One region of the Streptomyces sp. 184 genome, then DNA from elsewhere that is predicted to be linked to it. Evidence: riboswitches for the same ligand, from Rfam matches in the RefSeq annotation. Region 1 holds a riboswitch; each other region holds the start of a gene.
What was found. Region 1 has a riboswitch for thiamine pyrophosphate ahead of thiC (phosphomethylpyrimidine synthase ThiC). Riboswitches for the same ligand answer to the same signal wherever they lie in the genome.
Positions count from the first base shown of each region.

Region 2: it holds a riboswitch for thiamine pyrophosphate, as region 1 does, so the genes downstream of both, thiO (glycine oxidase ThiO) here and thiC (phosphomethylpyrimidine synthase ThiC) in region 1, are expected to answer to the same signal.
Region 3: it holds a riboswitch for thiamine pyrophosphate, as region 1 does, so the genes downstream of both, QBL21_RS08920 (thiamine ABC transporter substrate binding subunit) here and thiC (phosphomethylpyrimidine synthase ThiC) in region 1, are expected to answer to the same signal.

Region 1 is NZ_CP123230.1:8,103,985-8,108,379, forward strand. Features, by position in the region: gene QBL21_RS34765 (hypothetical protein) at 1-242, opposite strand, end outside; gene QBL21_RS34770 (RNA polymerase sigma factor) at 229-771, opposite strand; gene QBL21_RS34775 (DUF4262 domain-containing protein) at 846-1,352, opposite strand; gene thiC (phosphomethylpyrimidine synthase ThiC) at 1,555-3,330, opposite strand; TPP riboswitch at 3,323-3,454, opposite strand; gene QBL21_RS34785 (YibE/F family protein) at 3,529-4,395, shown strand, end outside.
Region 2 is NZ_CP123230.1:5,766,882-5,771,276, reverse strand. Features, by position in the region: gene pknB (Stk1 family PASTA domain-containing Ser/Thr kinase) at 1-176, opposite strand, end outside; gene QBL21_RS24495 (thiazole synthase) at 345-1,211, opposite strand; gene thiS (sulfur carrier protein ThiS) at 1,218-1,535, opposite strand; gene thiO (glycine oxidase ThiO) at 1,532-2,857, opposite strand; TPP riboswitch at 2,856-2,966, opposite strand; gene QBL21_RS24480 (NAD(P)/FAD-dependent oxidoreductase) at 3,055-4,365, shown strand.
Region 3 is NZ_CP123230.1:2,049,455-2,053,849, forward strand. Features, by position in the region: gene QBL21_RS08905 (phosphatidate cytidylyltransferase) at 1-77, shown strand, start outside; gene QBL21_RS08910 (hypothetical protein) at 181-441, shown strand; gene rlmN (23S rRNA (adenine(2503)-C(2))-methyltransferase RlmN) at 860-1,978, shown strand; TPP riboswitch at 1,993-2,103, shown strand; gene QBL21_RS08920 (thiamine ABC transporter substrate binding subunit) at 2,142-3,200, shown strand; gene QBL21_RS08925 (ABC transporter permease) at 3,287-4,395, shown strand, end outside.

The DNA.
Region 1 (4,395 bases):
GTGTGTCCTTGGCCGTCGCCGGCCACCCAGGCGTAGGTCCCCGCGGTGGCGCCGACCACGGCCAGCGCGACGACCGGGACGATGACCCGGAAGCGCCGCTGCCGCCGGGTGCGGCGGCGCACCCGGGCGAGGATCCGTACGGCGGTCGGCGACTCCGGGTCGGTGGCGGTGGCCGTGGCCGTCGAAGCCGGATGCGGATCGCTGTCGCGGAGCATCCGATCGAGTTCGTCATCGCTCAGCATGATCCCGCTCCTTTGGGGTGGCCTGATGGTGGTTGGCGGCGGCGAGCCGCTCGCGGAGACGTTTCCTGCTCCGGTGCATCCGGGTGTCGACGGCACCGACGGAGATGCCGAGCACCGCGGCGATCTCGGCTCGGGACAGGTCGTCCCAGTAGGCCAGGCGCAGCAGTTCGCGATCGGCTGCCGGCAGCTCCGCCAGCGCCGTGGCCAGCTCGTCCGTGGTGTCGTGCCCGTGGACGGCGGCGGGCTCCGGATCGGCGCGCTGGGCCACGCGCAGCAGCAACCGCGTCCAGCGGTGCCGGCTGCGTGCCTGGTTGGCGAGTACCCGGCGGGCGATGCCCAGCAGCCACAGCACGGCCTGTTCGTCGTCCGCGGGCAAGTGCCGTCGCCGACGCCAGGCGACCGCGTACGCCTCGGCCACCGCGTCGTGCGCGGCGCTCTCGTCGGTCCGGCGCAGGCAGTAGGCCATGACCCGGCGGTAGGTCTGTCGGAACAGCCGTTCCAGCTGTTCACTGCGCTCGTCCTGGTCCATGTTCAGCAATGTCCAGCAAAGCCGGATCCCTTACCACGCGACGCTCATCACGCCACCGATCGAGCACGTGTCCCCTACAGGTCCTGGGTCCAGATGCCCGCGGGGTGCGCGTCGGGGTGCAGCCAGAGTTGGGGCTGGACGGTCCGGAGGTCCTCGCCGCCGGCCTGCCGGACGACCTGGAGGAACGGGAACGGCGGCTTGCGGTAGAAGCGGATCGCGGTTCCGAAGTAAGCCTTGTACCAGCGGTAGTCGATCGCCTTGAGGGTGACAGTGGCGCCGGTGAAGTCGTGCTGCGTCTGGTCGGCTGCCACGGACTGTCCGTCGACCGCCCGCCGGCCGAGGCCGTTGAGCAGGTTCTGCGTCAGGTGGCTGTCCGGGCCGAACACGGCCGGCTCGGGGATCCGGTGACGGTGCCACGGACCGATGGTGTAGGCCCAGCCTGGGCCTTTGTCGTCGGTGGGGACCATGACGACCTGCCAGCCGTGCCGCTCGACGGTGCGCATGGTGGCCTGGGTGCGGGGGTCCGGCTCGTCGATGTCCTTGCAGGCGACGCAGTGGCAGGCCCCGCGATCGGCGGGCATGCCGATGAGAGCACGGGAGCTGACGGAGCCGGGAGCTGATGGAGCACCGGGGTCGTCCGTGCGCCGTGAGCAGGGGCTCGGTTGGGCGTCGCTGTGCGACGCCCGCTCACGGCGGCGGGGGCGGTCGCCGAGTGGGGGGGGATGCGAGAGGACGGGCTCGCGGTCTTTCGTGCGATGCGGGCCCGTCCTCGCGGGTGGTGGGTCAGTCCGTGAGGGGGAGGTAGACGCGGTTGCCCGAGGCTGCGAACTCCTTGGACTTCTCCGCCATGCCCGCTTCGATCTCCTCCTCCGTCGTGCCGTGTGCGCGGCGGATGTCGTGGCTGATCTTCATGGAGCAGAACTTCGGGCCGCACATCGAGCAGAAGTGGGCCGTCTTCGCCGGTTCCGCCGGGAGGGTCTCGTCGTGGAACTCGCGGGCCGTGTCCGGGTCGAGGGCCAGGTTGAACTGGTCTTCCCAGCGGAACTCGAAGCGGGCGTCCGAGAGGGCGTCGTCCCAGTCCTGGGCGCCGGGGTGGCCCTTGGCGAGGTCCGCGGCGTGGGCGGCGATCTTGTAGGTGATGACGCCGGTTTTGACGTCGTTGCGGTCGGGGAGGCCCAGGTGTTCCTTGGGGGTGACGTAGCAGAGCATCGCCGTGCCCCACCAGGCGATCATCGCCGCGCCGATGCCGGAGGTGATGTGGTCGTAGGCGGGGGCGATGTCGGTGGCCAGGGGGCCGAGGGTGTAGAAGGGTGCCTCTTCGCAGATTTCCTGCTGGAGGTCGACGTTCTCCTTGATCTTGTGCATGGGGACGTGGCCCGGGCCCTCGATCATCGTCTGTACGCCGTGGGACTTCGCGGTCCGGTTGAGTTCGCCGAGGGTGTGCAGCTCCGCGAACTGCGCCTCGTCGTTGGCGTCGGCGATCGAGCCGGGGCGCAGGCCGTCGCCGAGGGAGAAGGTCACGTCGTAGGCGGCGAGGATCTCGCAGAGTTCCTCGAAGTGGGTGAAGAGGAACGACTCGCGGTGGTGGGCCAGGCACCAGGCGGCCATGATGGAGCCGCCGCGGGAGACGATGCCCGTCTTGCGGCGGGCGGTGAGCGGGACGTAGCGGAGCAGGACGCCGGCGTGGACGGTCATGTAGTCGACGCCCTGTTCGCACTGCTCGATGACGGTGTCGCGGTAGACGTCCCAGTTGAGTTCCTCGGCGCGGCCGTCGACCTTCTCCAGTGCCTGGTAGAGGGGGACGGTGCCGATGGGGACGGGGGAGTTGCGCAGGATCCACTCGCGGGTGGTGTGGATGTTGCGGCCGGTGGACAGGTCCATGACCGTGTCGGCGCCCCAGCGGGTGGCCCATGTCATCTTCTCCACCTCCTCCTCGATGGAGGAGGTGACGGCGGAGTTGCCGATGTTGGCGTTGACCTTCACCAGGAAGTTCTTGCCGATGATCATCGGTTCGGACTCGGGGTGGTTGACGTTCGCGGGGAGCACGGCGCGGCCGGCGGCGATCTCGTCGCGTACGAAGGCGGGCTCGACGCGCTCGCGCAGCGCGACGAACTCCATCTCCGCGGTGATCTCCCCCGCTCTGGCGTACGCGAGTTGCGTGACGGCGGCGCCGCGGGCGCGCCGCGGCTGGCGCGGGCGGCCGGGGAAGACGGCGTCGAGGTTGCGCAGGCCGCCGCGGGGTGAGGTGTGCTTGAGGCCGTCGTCCTCGGGGCTGGGCGGGCGGCCCGGGTACTCCTCGGTGTCGCCGCGGGCGATGATCCAGTTGTCGCGCAGCGGGGTGAGCCCGCGGCGTACGTCGGTGTCGATGGTCGGGTCGGTGTACGGCCCGGACGTGTCGTACAGCGTCACGTCGCGGCCGTTCGTGAGGTGCACGCGCCGCACCGGGACCCTGATGTCGGGCCGGACGGGGTGTTGGTGGTGGTCCTTGTGCCAGCCGATCCCGGTGGGATCCCCGGGGGATTCCCCGGTGGCGGGCGTACGTGCATCCGAAACGGTCATGGAGACCCACTCCCTACGCCGGCATTACCCGGTAACAGGTTCGGCGGTCGGCGCAGCTTCGGTCCGGATTCGGATCTGTCAGCGCCCTCTCAGCCCGGTGCTCCGAGCTCCCGCGGTGTGCAGTTCGCCGCCCACGCTAACCGCTGCACGTCCCGGCACGAAAGAGGGCCCCGGGACGGTTCCTGCGATGATCTGGCCGTGACTCATTCGCACGGCCATGCCCACGACCACGGCGGCGCCCCGGCCCCGCCCGCCTCGCACCGGCTGCGTACGGTGATCGCCGCGGTGCTCGTCCCGTTCGCGCTGGCGGTGCTCGCCGGGCTGATCGCGCTGTGGCCGGGGGACGAACCGGCCGGGGAGCGCAGCGGTATCGGCTTCGACCAGGAGCGGCAGCGGGCGAAGGTCACGAAGGTCGAGCAGGTGAAGTGCTCGGATGTGGGCGCGCAGATCCAGGAGCCGGGGTCGCCCGGCGGTGGCGGTGGCGGTGCGGACGAGCCGCGGCCGGACGAGGACGCGGTGTGCGAGCAGGCGACGATCGAGGTGACGTCGGGCAAACACGCGGGGCGCACCTTCACGGAGGTCGTCGCGCCGGATGCGTCCCGGCGGTACGAGGTGGGGCAGGAACTCGTCGTCTCCTACTCGCCGAAGGCGCCGCGCGAGTTGCAGTACGCGGTCTCCGACGTGGTGCGTACGGTGCCGATGACGGCGCTGGCGCTGGTGTTCGCGGTGGCGGTGGTGATCGTCGGGCGGCTGCGGGGGCTGGCGGCGCTCGCGGCGCTGGCGGTGAGCTTCGCGATCCTGATCCTGTTCATCCTGCCGGCGATCCTCGACGGGTCGAATCCGCTGGTGGTGGCGGTGGTCGGGGGCAGCGCCATCATGCTGATCGCGCTCTACCTGTGTCACGGCTTCAACGTGCGTACGTCGGTGGCGGCGCTCGGCACGCTGGCGTCGCTGCTGCTGATCGGGCTGCTGGGCTCGCTGTTCATCGGCTGGTCGAAGCTGACGGGGAACACCGACGACTTCACGGGGCTCATCCACACCCAGTACCCGGACATCGACATGAGC
Region 2 (4,395 bases), 2.3 Mb from region 1:
GCCTCCAGGATGAACCGCTGGACGAAGGAGGCGTCGGCGGCGAGCGAGGGGTGCATGACCTTGACGGCGACCACCCGGTCGAGCCGGGTGTCCAGCGCCCGGTAGACCGTGGCCATGCCGCCGGCGGCGATGCGCGCGTCGACGCGGTAGCGCCCGTCGAGCATCTGCCCGACCATGGGGTCGCCCCACCCTCCCTGCGGATGGGGGGACGGGTCCAGAGTCGTGTCCACGAAGCGCAGTCTACGAGGTGAGGGACGCGTTCCCGTCACCGTTGTGCTTCAGTACGTTCCCGATGGCGTGCCGACGCGGGCGTCCCTTCGGGTGCCGGTACGGGGCCGGGGAGTTCACGCGAACGCGGGCCGCTCCGGGTCCGGCTCCGGGCCCAGCTCCGCGACGCCCGCCGCCGGGGACGACGCGCGCGCGAAGTGCCGGCGCGGGATGCGCCCGGCGCGCGCGGCGAGCCGGCCGGCGGCGATCGCGTACCGCATCGCCTCGGCCATCAGCACCGGCTCCTGCGCCCGCGTCACCGCGGACGCGAGCATCACCGCGTCGCAGCCCAGCTCCATCGCCTGGGCGGCGTCGGAGGCGGTGCCGGCGCCGGCGTCGAGGATGACGGGCACCCCGGCGGCCTCGGTGATGAGCTGGAAGTTGTGCGGGTTGCGGATGCCGAGCCCGGAGCCGATGGGCGAGCCCAGCGGCATCACGGCGGCGCAGCCGGCGTCCTCCAGCCTGCGTGCGAGCACGGGGTCGTCGTTGGTGTACGGGAGCACGGTGAAGCCGTCGTCGACGAGCGTCTCGGCGGCGGCCAGCAGCTCGACGGGGTCGGGCAGCAGGGTGCGCTCGTCGGCGATGACCTCCAGCTTCACCCAGTCCGTGCCGAGCGCCTCGCGGGCCAGCCGGGCGGTGAGGACCGCCTCGCCGGCGGTGTAGCAGCCGGCGGTGTTCGGCAGCACGCGGATGCCGTGGCGGCGCAGCACGTCGAGCACGGAGCCGTGCACGCCGGGGTCGATGCGGCGCATCGCGACGGTGGTCAGCTCGGTGCCGGAGGCGAGGAGCGCGCGCTCCATCATCTCCAGGCTGCTCGCGCCGCCGGTGCCCATGATCAGGCGGGAGGAGAAGCGCACGCCGGCGATGGTGAGGGGGTCGGCGGCGGTGACGGTTGTGGGAGCGGTGGGGTCGGTGGGGACGGGGGCGGGCGCGGTGCGGGTCACGGTGGGTCAGCCTCCCTGGACCGCGGTGAGGATCTCGACGCGGTCGCCGTTGCCGAGGGTGGTGGTGGGCCAACTGCCGCGCGGTACGACGTCCTCGTTGACGGCGGCGGCGACGCCGCGGTGCGCGGCGGTGAGGGTGGCGACGAGGGCGTCGAGGGTGAGGCCGGCGTCGATGCGGCGGGGGGTGCCGTTGACGGTCACGTCGACGGTGGCTGTCGCTGTGGAGGTGGTGGTGGTGGCGGTGGCGGTCGGGGAGTCGGTGCGGGTGTCCGTACGGGCCTGCGTCGAGGTCCGCGTACGGGCCCGGGTGGCGTCCTCGGTCATGCGTGCTGCCCTTCGTGCTGCTGCTGGGTACGGCCGAACCGGGTGGCCGCGAACGGGCGGGCCACGTCGGGGAGTTCGCCGCCGGTGAGCGCGGCGGCGAGCGCGTCGCCGGTGACGGGGGTCAGGAGCACCCCGTTGCGGTAGTGGCCGGTGGCCAGGTGCAGGCCCGCCAGGGCGGTGGGGCCCAGCAGCGGTGCGTTGTCGGGGGAGCCGGGGCGCAGCCCGGCGCCGGTCTCCACGAGCGGCAGCTCCGTCAGCCCGGGCAGCAGCTCGTGCGCGTCGCGCAGCAGCTCGTAGACGCCGCCGGCGGTGACGGTGGTGTCCCAGCCCAGCTCCTCGCTGGTGGCGCCGACGACCAGCTCGCCGCTCTCCCGCGGCACCAGGTACACGCTGCTGCCGCGGACCACGGCCCGTACCGTACGGGACAAAAACGGCGTCCCGGCGGCGGGCATCCGCAGCCGCAGCACCTGCCCCTTCACCGGCCGCACCGGCGGCCGTACCGCCTCCGGCACCCCCGCCAGCCGGCCGCTGTCGCTGCCGGCGGCCAGCACCGTCTGGCCGGCGGCGATCCGCGTGCCGTCCGCCAGCTCCGCGCCCGCCGCCCGCTCGGCCGCGCCCGCGCCGGTCACCCGCAGCCGGACCGCGAGGCTGCGGTGGAAGGCGACCCCGGCCCGCTCGCAGGCGGTGACCAGCGCCGCGGTCAGCAGCCGCGGGTCCGTCTGGTGGTCGCCGTCGACGCGCAGCCCGCCGCGCACGCCGGGCGCGAGCATCGGCTCCAGGCGGCGGCACTCGCTTCCGGTGAGCCACTCGGCCGACAGCCCCAGCCGCTGCTGGAAGCCGTGGAGTTCGCGCAGTTGGGCGCGGTCGTCGGCGTCGAGCGCGACGGACAGCGCGCCGCAGCGGCGGTAGCCGATGTCCCTGCCCGACGCCTCCGCCAGCTCGGCGGCGAAGGCCGGATAGCGCTCCGCGGCGGCCAGGTTGAGCGCCAGCAGCGCCTCCTCGCCGTAGTGCAGTTCGGTCACGGCGGCGAGCATCCCGGCCGCGACCTGCGCGGCGCCGCCGCCGGGGGCCGGGTCGGCGACGGCGGTGACCAGCCCGCGGCGGGCCGCCTGCCAGGCGGTGACCAGGCCGATGACGCCGCCGCCGACGACGAGGACGTCGTACGCGGCATCCGCCCGGCGCGGCGCGCCGGTTGGGCCCGCCGCGGGTTTCGCCGCTGGGCCCGTCGTTGGGCCCGTCGTTGGGCCCGCCGCTGGGTCCGTCGTTGGGTCCGCCGCGGGGTCCGTCGCGGGTGGTGTCGGGGGTGTGTCGCGTGGCTGCATGGGCGCGTTCGCCCCTCCCTTCGCCGGCATGACCCGGATCAGGTTCGTACGGTCGGGGGCCGCCAGCCCCCCTCTCAGCCCGGTGCGCCGGGCTCCCGCGAGTCTTCCCGGCCACCCTAACTCCGTACGCCCGGCCGCTGTAAGGGAGCCTCCCGAGCGGACCCGGCGCGAGCGGCGCTCGACGGGTGCGGCATAAAGTGATCGGTGTGACCGACGCCGAACCGGACCACGCCCCCGGCGAGCGCCCCGCCGACGGGGCCGCACGCCGCCCCAGCCGCGCCGCGGACGGCCCCGCGGGCACCGTCGTCGTCGGCGCCGGCATGGCCGGCGTGCAGACCGCCGTGGCGCTGCGCGAGCAGGGCTACGGGGGCGCCGTCACCCTCGTCGGCGCGGAGCCGCACCAGCCGTACGACCGGCCGCCGCTGTCCAAGGCGGTGCTGCTCGGCAAGGCGGAGGGCTCGGCGTTCGAGGTGGACTTCGCGGAGTACGGCATCGGGCTGCGACTGGGGCTGCACGTCGACCGCCTGGACACCGCGGGCCGGCTGCTGGAGACGGACGCCGGGCCCGTGCCGTACGACAGGCTGGTCCTCGCCACCGGCGCGCTGCCGATCCCGCTGCCCGGCGCCCCGGCCGGCGCCACGCCCGGCGTGTACCTGCTGCGCACCCTCGACGACGCGGCGCGGCTGCGCGCGGTGCTCGTGCGGCGCAGCCGGATCCTGGTGGTCGGCGCGGGCTGGATCGGCGCGGAGCTGACCACCGCCGCGCGCGAGCAGGGCTGCGAGGTGACGGTCGTGGAGGCGGCCGGGCACCCGCTGGCGGCGGCGCTGCCGGCCGAGGTCGCGGCGCCGATGGCCGGGTGGTACGAGGAGAGCGGGGCCCGGCTGCTGACCGGCCGCCGGGTCGAGCGCGTCGAGAGCCTCGGCGCGGACGGCCCGGTCGCGGTGGTCCTCGACGACGGTACGGAGCTGACCGCCGACGCCGTCGTCGTCGGCATCGGCGCCCGCCCCGCCACGGCCTGGCTCGCCGGCTCCGGCGTCGACCTCGGCGACGCCGGCGCGGTGCGGGCCGACGAGCGGCTGCGTACGAACGTGCCCGGCGTCTGGGCGGTCGGCGACTGCGCGTCGTTCCCGTCCGCGCGCTACGGCGAGCGGCTGCTGATCCACCACTGGGACAACGCCCTCCAGGGCCCGACGACGGTCGCGGCGGACATCGCGGGGGCGCCGGGCGCGGTGTACGACCCGGTGCCGTACTTCTGGTCGGAGCAGTTCGGCCGTTTCGTGCAGTACGTCGGCCACCACACGGCCGACGACGAGCTGCTGTGGCGCGGCGACCCGCACGGCTCGTCGTGGTCGGTGTGCTGGCTGCGCGCCGGGCGGCTCATCGCGCTGCTCGCCGTCGGCCGCCCGCGGGACCTCACCCAGGGGCGCAAGCTGATCCACGCCGCCGCCGCGCTGGACCGGGAGCGCGCCGCCGACGCGGCCGTACCGCTGAAATCAGCCGCGCTGTGACGCCTCCGGTGCGGCGTGCGCCGCGTCGGC
Region 3 (4,395 bases), 6.1 Mb from region 1:
TGGACCGGCTGGACTCGCTGCTGCCCACGGCGCCGGTGGTCTGGCTGCTGATGGTGATCTTCGTCGGCACGGGCTGACCTTCCCCCTCGTTCGGTTTCGGGGAGAGCCGAAACACCTGGAGCCGCCCCGCGTGGGCGGGCCACGGTGGTGACGGATGTCCGCGAACGTAGGGGGAGTTCCATGAGGATCAGGCACATGACGGCACGGGCGGCGGCGGTGGCGCTGCTGGCGACCGGAGGCATGGCGGCGGCCACCGCCACGGCGGCGGCGGGCGACACCGACGGTGCGCCCGGGGGTGCGGGTACGGCGCCGCTGCTGGACTGGGAGGGCACCGACAGGATCGCGCCCGCCGAACACGAATGGGGCGTCGCGCCGCTGGGCGACGACCACGGGTCGCCCACCATCGGGCTGATGCGGGCGAACCAGGGCATCTGGGGGTGACGCAGGCGCAGGCGAATCCGTCTGCGACGCTGGCGCGGAATTGACGGAAATGCCCGATCCGGCGAAAGTTATGGAAACGGGCTGCCTGCGCCGGAAAGGATGCAGGTCAAAGAGAGTGCTCCCCGCACCCGCGGGGATGGTCCCTCGGACCCGGAAGACCCTCTGCTGGCCGTCGTGTGCTCCCCGCACCCGCGGGGATGGTCCCCGGTTCTGCTGCATGTCACCGAGCGCCGCGCGGTGCTCCCCGCACCCGCGGGGATGGTCCCTGCGTCATGCCGTGCATGCGTACGCCGAACTTGCGCTCCCCGCGCCCGCGGGGATGGTCCCGCGGGGATGGTTGCCAACCCCATCACGTTGATGTGGCCCCCACCCCCGCCGGGGCAGGACACCGGTTTTCGTCTGCGACACTGGTAGCGCTATGCCCAAGCCAGGAGAGCTCACCTTCGCCGCCCCCCGTGCCGCCAAGAAGCCGCCGCGGCACCTTGCCGACCTCACGCCCGCCGAGCGCCGCGAGGCCGTGGTGGAGCTGGGGGAGAAGCCGTTTCGTGCCGCGCAGCTTTCGCGGCACTACTTCGCGCGCTACGTCACCGATCCGGACGGCTGGACCGACGTGCCGGCCGGGGCCCGGGCGAAGCTCGCCGAAGGGCTGCTGCCCGAGCTGATGACCGTCGTACGACATCTGAGCTGCGACGGCGACACCACCCGCAAGACCCTGTGGCGGCTCTTCGACGGCACGCTGGTCGAGTCGGTGCTCATGCGCTACCCCGACCGCGTCACCATGTGCATCTCCTCCCAGGCCGGCTGCGGGATGAACTGCCCGTTCTGCGCCACCGGCCAGGCGGGGCTCACCCGCAACCTGTCCACCGCCGAGATCGTCCACCAGATCGTCGACGGCATGCGCGCCCTGCGCGACGGCGAGGTGCCCGGGGGACCCGCGCGGCTGTCCAACATCGTCTTCATGGGCATGGGCGAGCCGCTGGCGAACTACAACCGCGTGCTGGCCGCCATACGCCGCCTCACCGACCCCGAGCCCGACGGCCTCGGCCTCTCCCAGCGCGGGATCACCGTCTCCACCGTCGGCCTCGTGCCCGCCATGCACCGCCTCGCCGACGAGGGCCTGAAGTGCCGCCTCGCGGTCTCCCTGCACGCGCCCGACGACGAGCTGCGCGACACCCTCGTGCCCGTCAACACCCGCTGGAAGGTCCGCGAGGTCCTCGACGCCGCCTGGGAGTACTCCGCACGCTCCGGCCGCCGCGTCTCCATCGAGTACGCGCTGATCAAGGACATCAACGACCAGGCGTGGCGCGCCGACCTCCTCGGCCGCCTCCTCAAGGGCCGCCGCGCCCACGTCAACCTCATCCCGCTCAACCCCACCCCCGGCTCCAAGTGGACCGCCTCCCGGCCCGAGGACGAGCGGGCGTTCGTCGCCGCGCTGGAGGCCCACGGCGTGCCCGTGACCGTGCGCGACACCCGCGGCCAGGAGATCGAGGGGGCCTGCGGGCAGCTCGCGGCCTCCGCGGCCGAGGCACCCGCCTGATACCGTTCACGTGTACATACCGACAGGGGAGCGCTCGCAGCGCTGAGAGTGCGGCACCGTCCAGGCCGCAGACCCTCGAACCTCGCCCAGGTCATTCTGGGTAGGAAGTTCGGTCGACACTCTGCTGCTGCCCGGGCTGCCCGCACGCCACGAAAGCAGCCCGATGAAGCGCATCGTCACCACCGCCCTGGCCGCGTCCCTCGCCCTGGGGCTGGCCGCCTGCGGCTCTGACTCCGGCGACGGATCCGGGTCCGGCTCGGGCGACAAGAGCGTCACCCTCGTCACCCACGACTCCTTCGCCGTCTCCGACGACGTCCTCAAGGCGTTCGAGAAACAGTCGGGATACAAGGTCGACATCCTCAAGGGCAAGGACGCCGGCTCCGCCGTCAACCAGGCGGTCCTGTCCAAGGACAACCCCCAGGGCGACGTCTTCTTCGGCATCGACAACACCCTGCTCTCCCGCGGCCTCGACAACGGGATCTTCACCCCGTACGAGGCGAAGGGGCTGGACCGCATCCCCGAGGAACTCCAGCTCGACGCCGGTGAGCACCGCGTCACCCCCGTCGACTACGGCGACGTGTGCGTCAACTACGACCGCGCCTGGTTCGAGGAGAAGAACCTCGACCCGCCGCAGACCTTCGACGACCTCGCCGACCCCCGCTACAAGGACCTCCTCGTCACCGAGAACGCCGCCACCTCCTCCCCGGGCCTGGCCTTCCTCCTCGCCACCGCCGACGAGTACGGCGCCGAGGGCTGGGAGGACTACTGGAGCGACCTGCGCGACAACGGCGTCGAGGTCGTCGACGGCTGGGAGCAGGCGTACTACGAGCGCTTCTCCGGCGCCGGCAAGGGCGACAAGCCGCTCGTCGTCTCGTACGCCTCCAGCCCGCCCGTCCTCGACATGGAGTCCAAGCCGGCGGAAGCCACCACCGGCGTGTCCACCGGCACCTGCTTCCGCCAGATCGAGTTCGCCGGGCTGCTCGCGAACGCCGGCAACCCCGAAGGCGGCAAGGCGCTCCTCGACTTCCTCATCGGCGAGCGGTTCCAGCAGGACATGCCGCTGAAGATGTTCGTCCACCCGGCGCGCGAGAACACCGAACTGCCCGAGGTGTTCACCCGCTACGGCGAGGAGATCGACGACCCGCACACCCTCGACCCTGCGGACATCGACGACAACCGGGAGCAGTGGATCAAGACGTGGACCTCGCTGGTCGTGAAGTAACCCGCGCCGCCGGCCCCGGCCCGTCCGCGCCCCCGCCGGCCGCGGGCCGCCGCCGGCTGCGCGGGGCCGCCGGGCGGCTCGCGCTCATGGCCGTCCCCGCCGCGTTCTTCGCGGTCTTCTTCGCCTACCCCGTCGGCGCCATCGTCGCCCGCGGGCTGCGCGAGGACGGCCGCTGGCAGCTCGGCCGCATCCCCGACGTCATCGGCGACCCCGACATCCTCGGCGTCGTCTGGTTCACGCTCTGGCAGGCCGCCGCCTCCACCGGGCTCACCCTCGTCCTCGCGCTGCCCGCCGCGTACGTCTTCGCCCGCTTCGACTTCCCCGGCAAGCAACTCCTGCGCGCCCTGGTCACCGTGCCGTTCGTGATGCCCACCGTCGTCGTCGGCTCCGCGTTCCTCGCCCTCCTCGGCCGCGGCGGCGTCCTCGACGGCTGGTGGGGCGTACGCCTGGACACCACCGTCTGGGCCATCCTCCTCGCCCACGTCTTCTTCAACTTCGCCGTCGTCGTACGGACCGTCGGCGGCCTGTGGGCCCAGCTCGACCCCCGCCAGGAAGAAGCCGCCCGCGTCCTGGGCGCCGGCCGCCTCGCCGCCTGGCGGCACGTCACCCTGCCCGCGCTCGGGCCCGCCGTCGCCGCCGCGGCCCTCATGGTCTTCCTCTTCACCTTCACGTCCTTCGGGATCATCCAGATCCTCGGCGGCCCCTACTACGCCACCCTCGAAGTGGAGATCTACCGCCAGACCGCGGACTTCCTCGACCTGCCCACCGCCGCCGTCCTCACCCTCCTCCAACTCGCCGCCGTCGCCGCCGTCCTGGCCGTGCACGCCTGGACCGTACGCCGCCGGGAGACCGCGCTCAGCCTCGTCGCCCCCGAGACCACCGCCCGCCGCCCCCGCGGCGCCGCCGAACGCGCCCTGCTCGGCGCCGTCCTCACCGTCGTCGCCGTGCTGCTCCTCGTCCCGCTCGCCGTCCTCGTCGAACGCTCCTTCGCCACCCCCGGCGGCCACGGCCTCGGCTTCTACCGCGCGCTCCAGGAGAGCGACGGCACCTTCGCCGTCCCGCCGCTGGAAGCCGTCGGCAACTCCCTCGCCTACGCCGCCGTCGCCACCGTCATCGCCGTCGTCGTCGGCGGCCTCGCCGCCGCCGCGGTCACCCGCCGCGCCGGGCCCCTCGTCCGCGGCTTCGACGCGCTGCT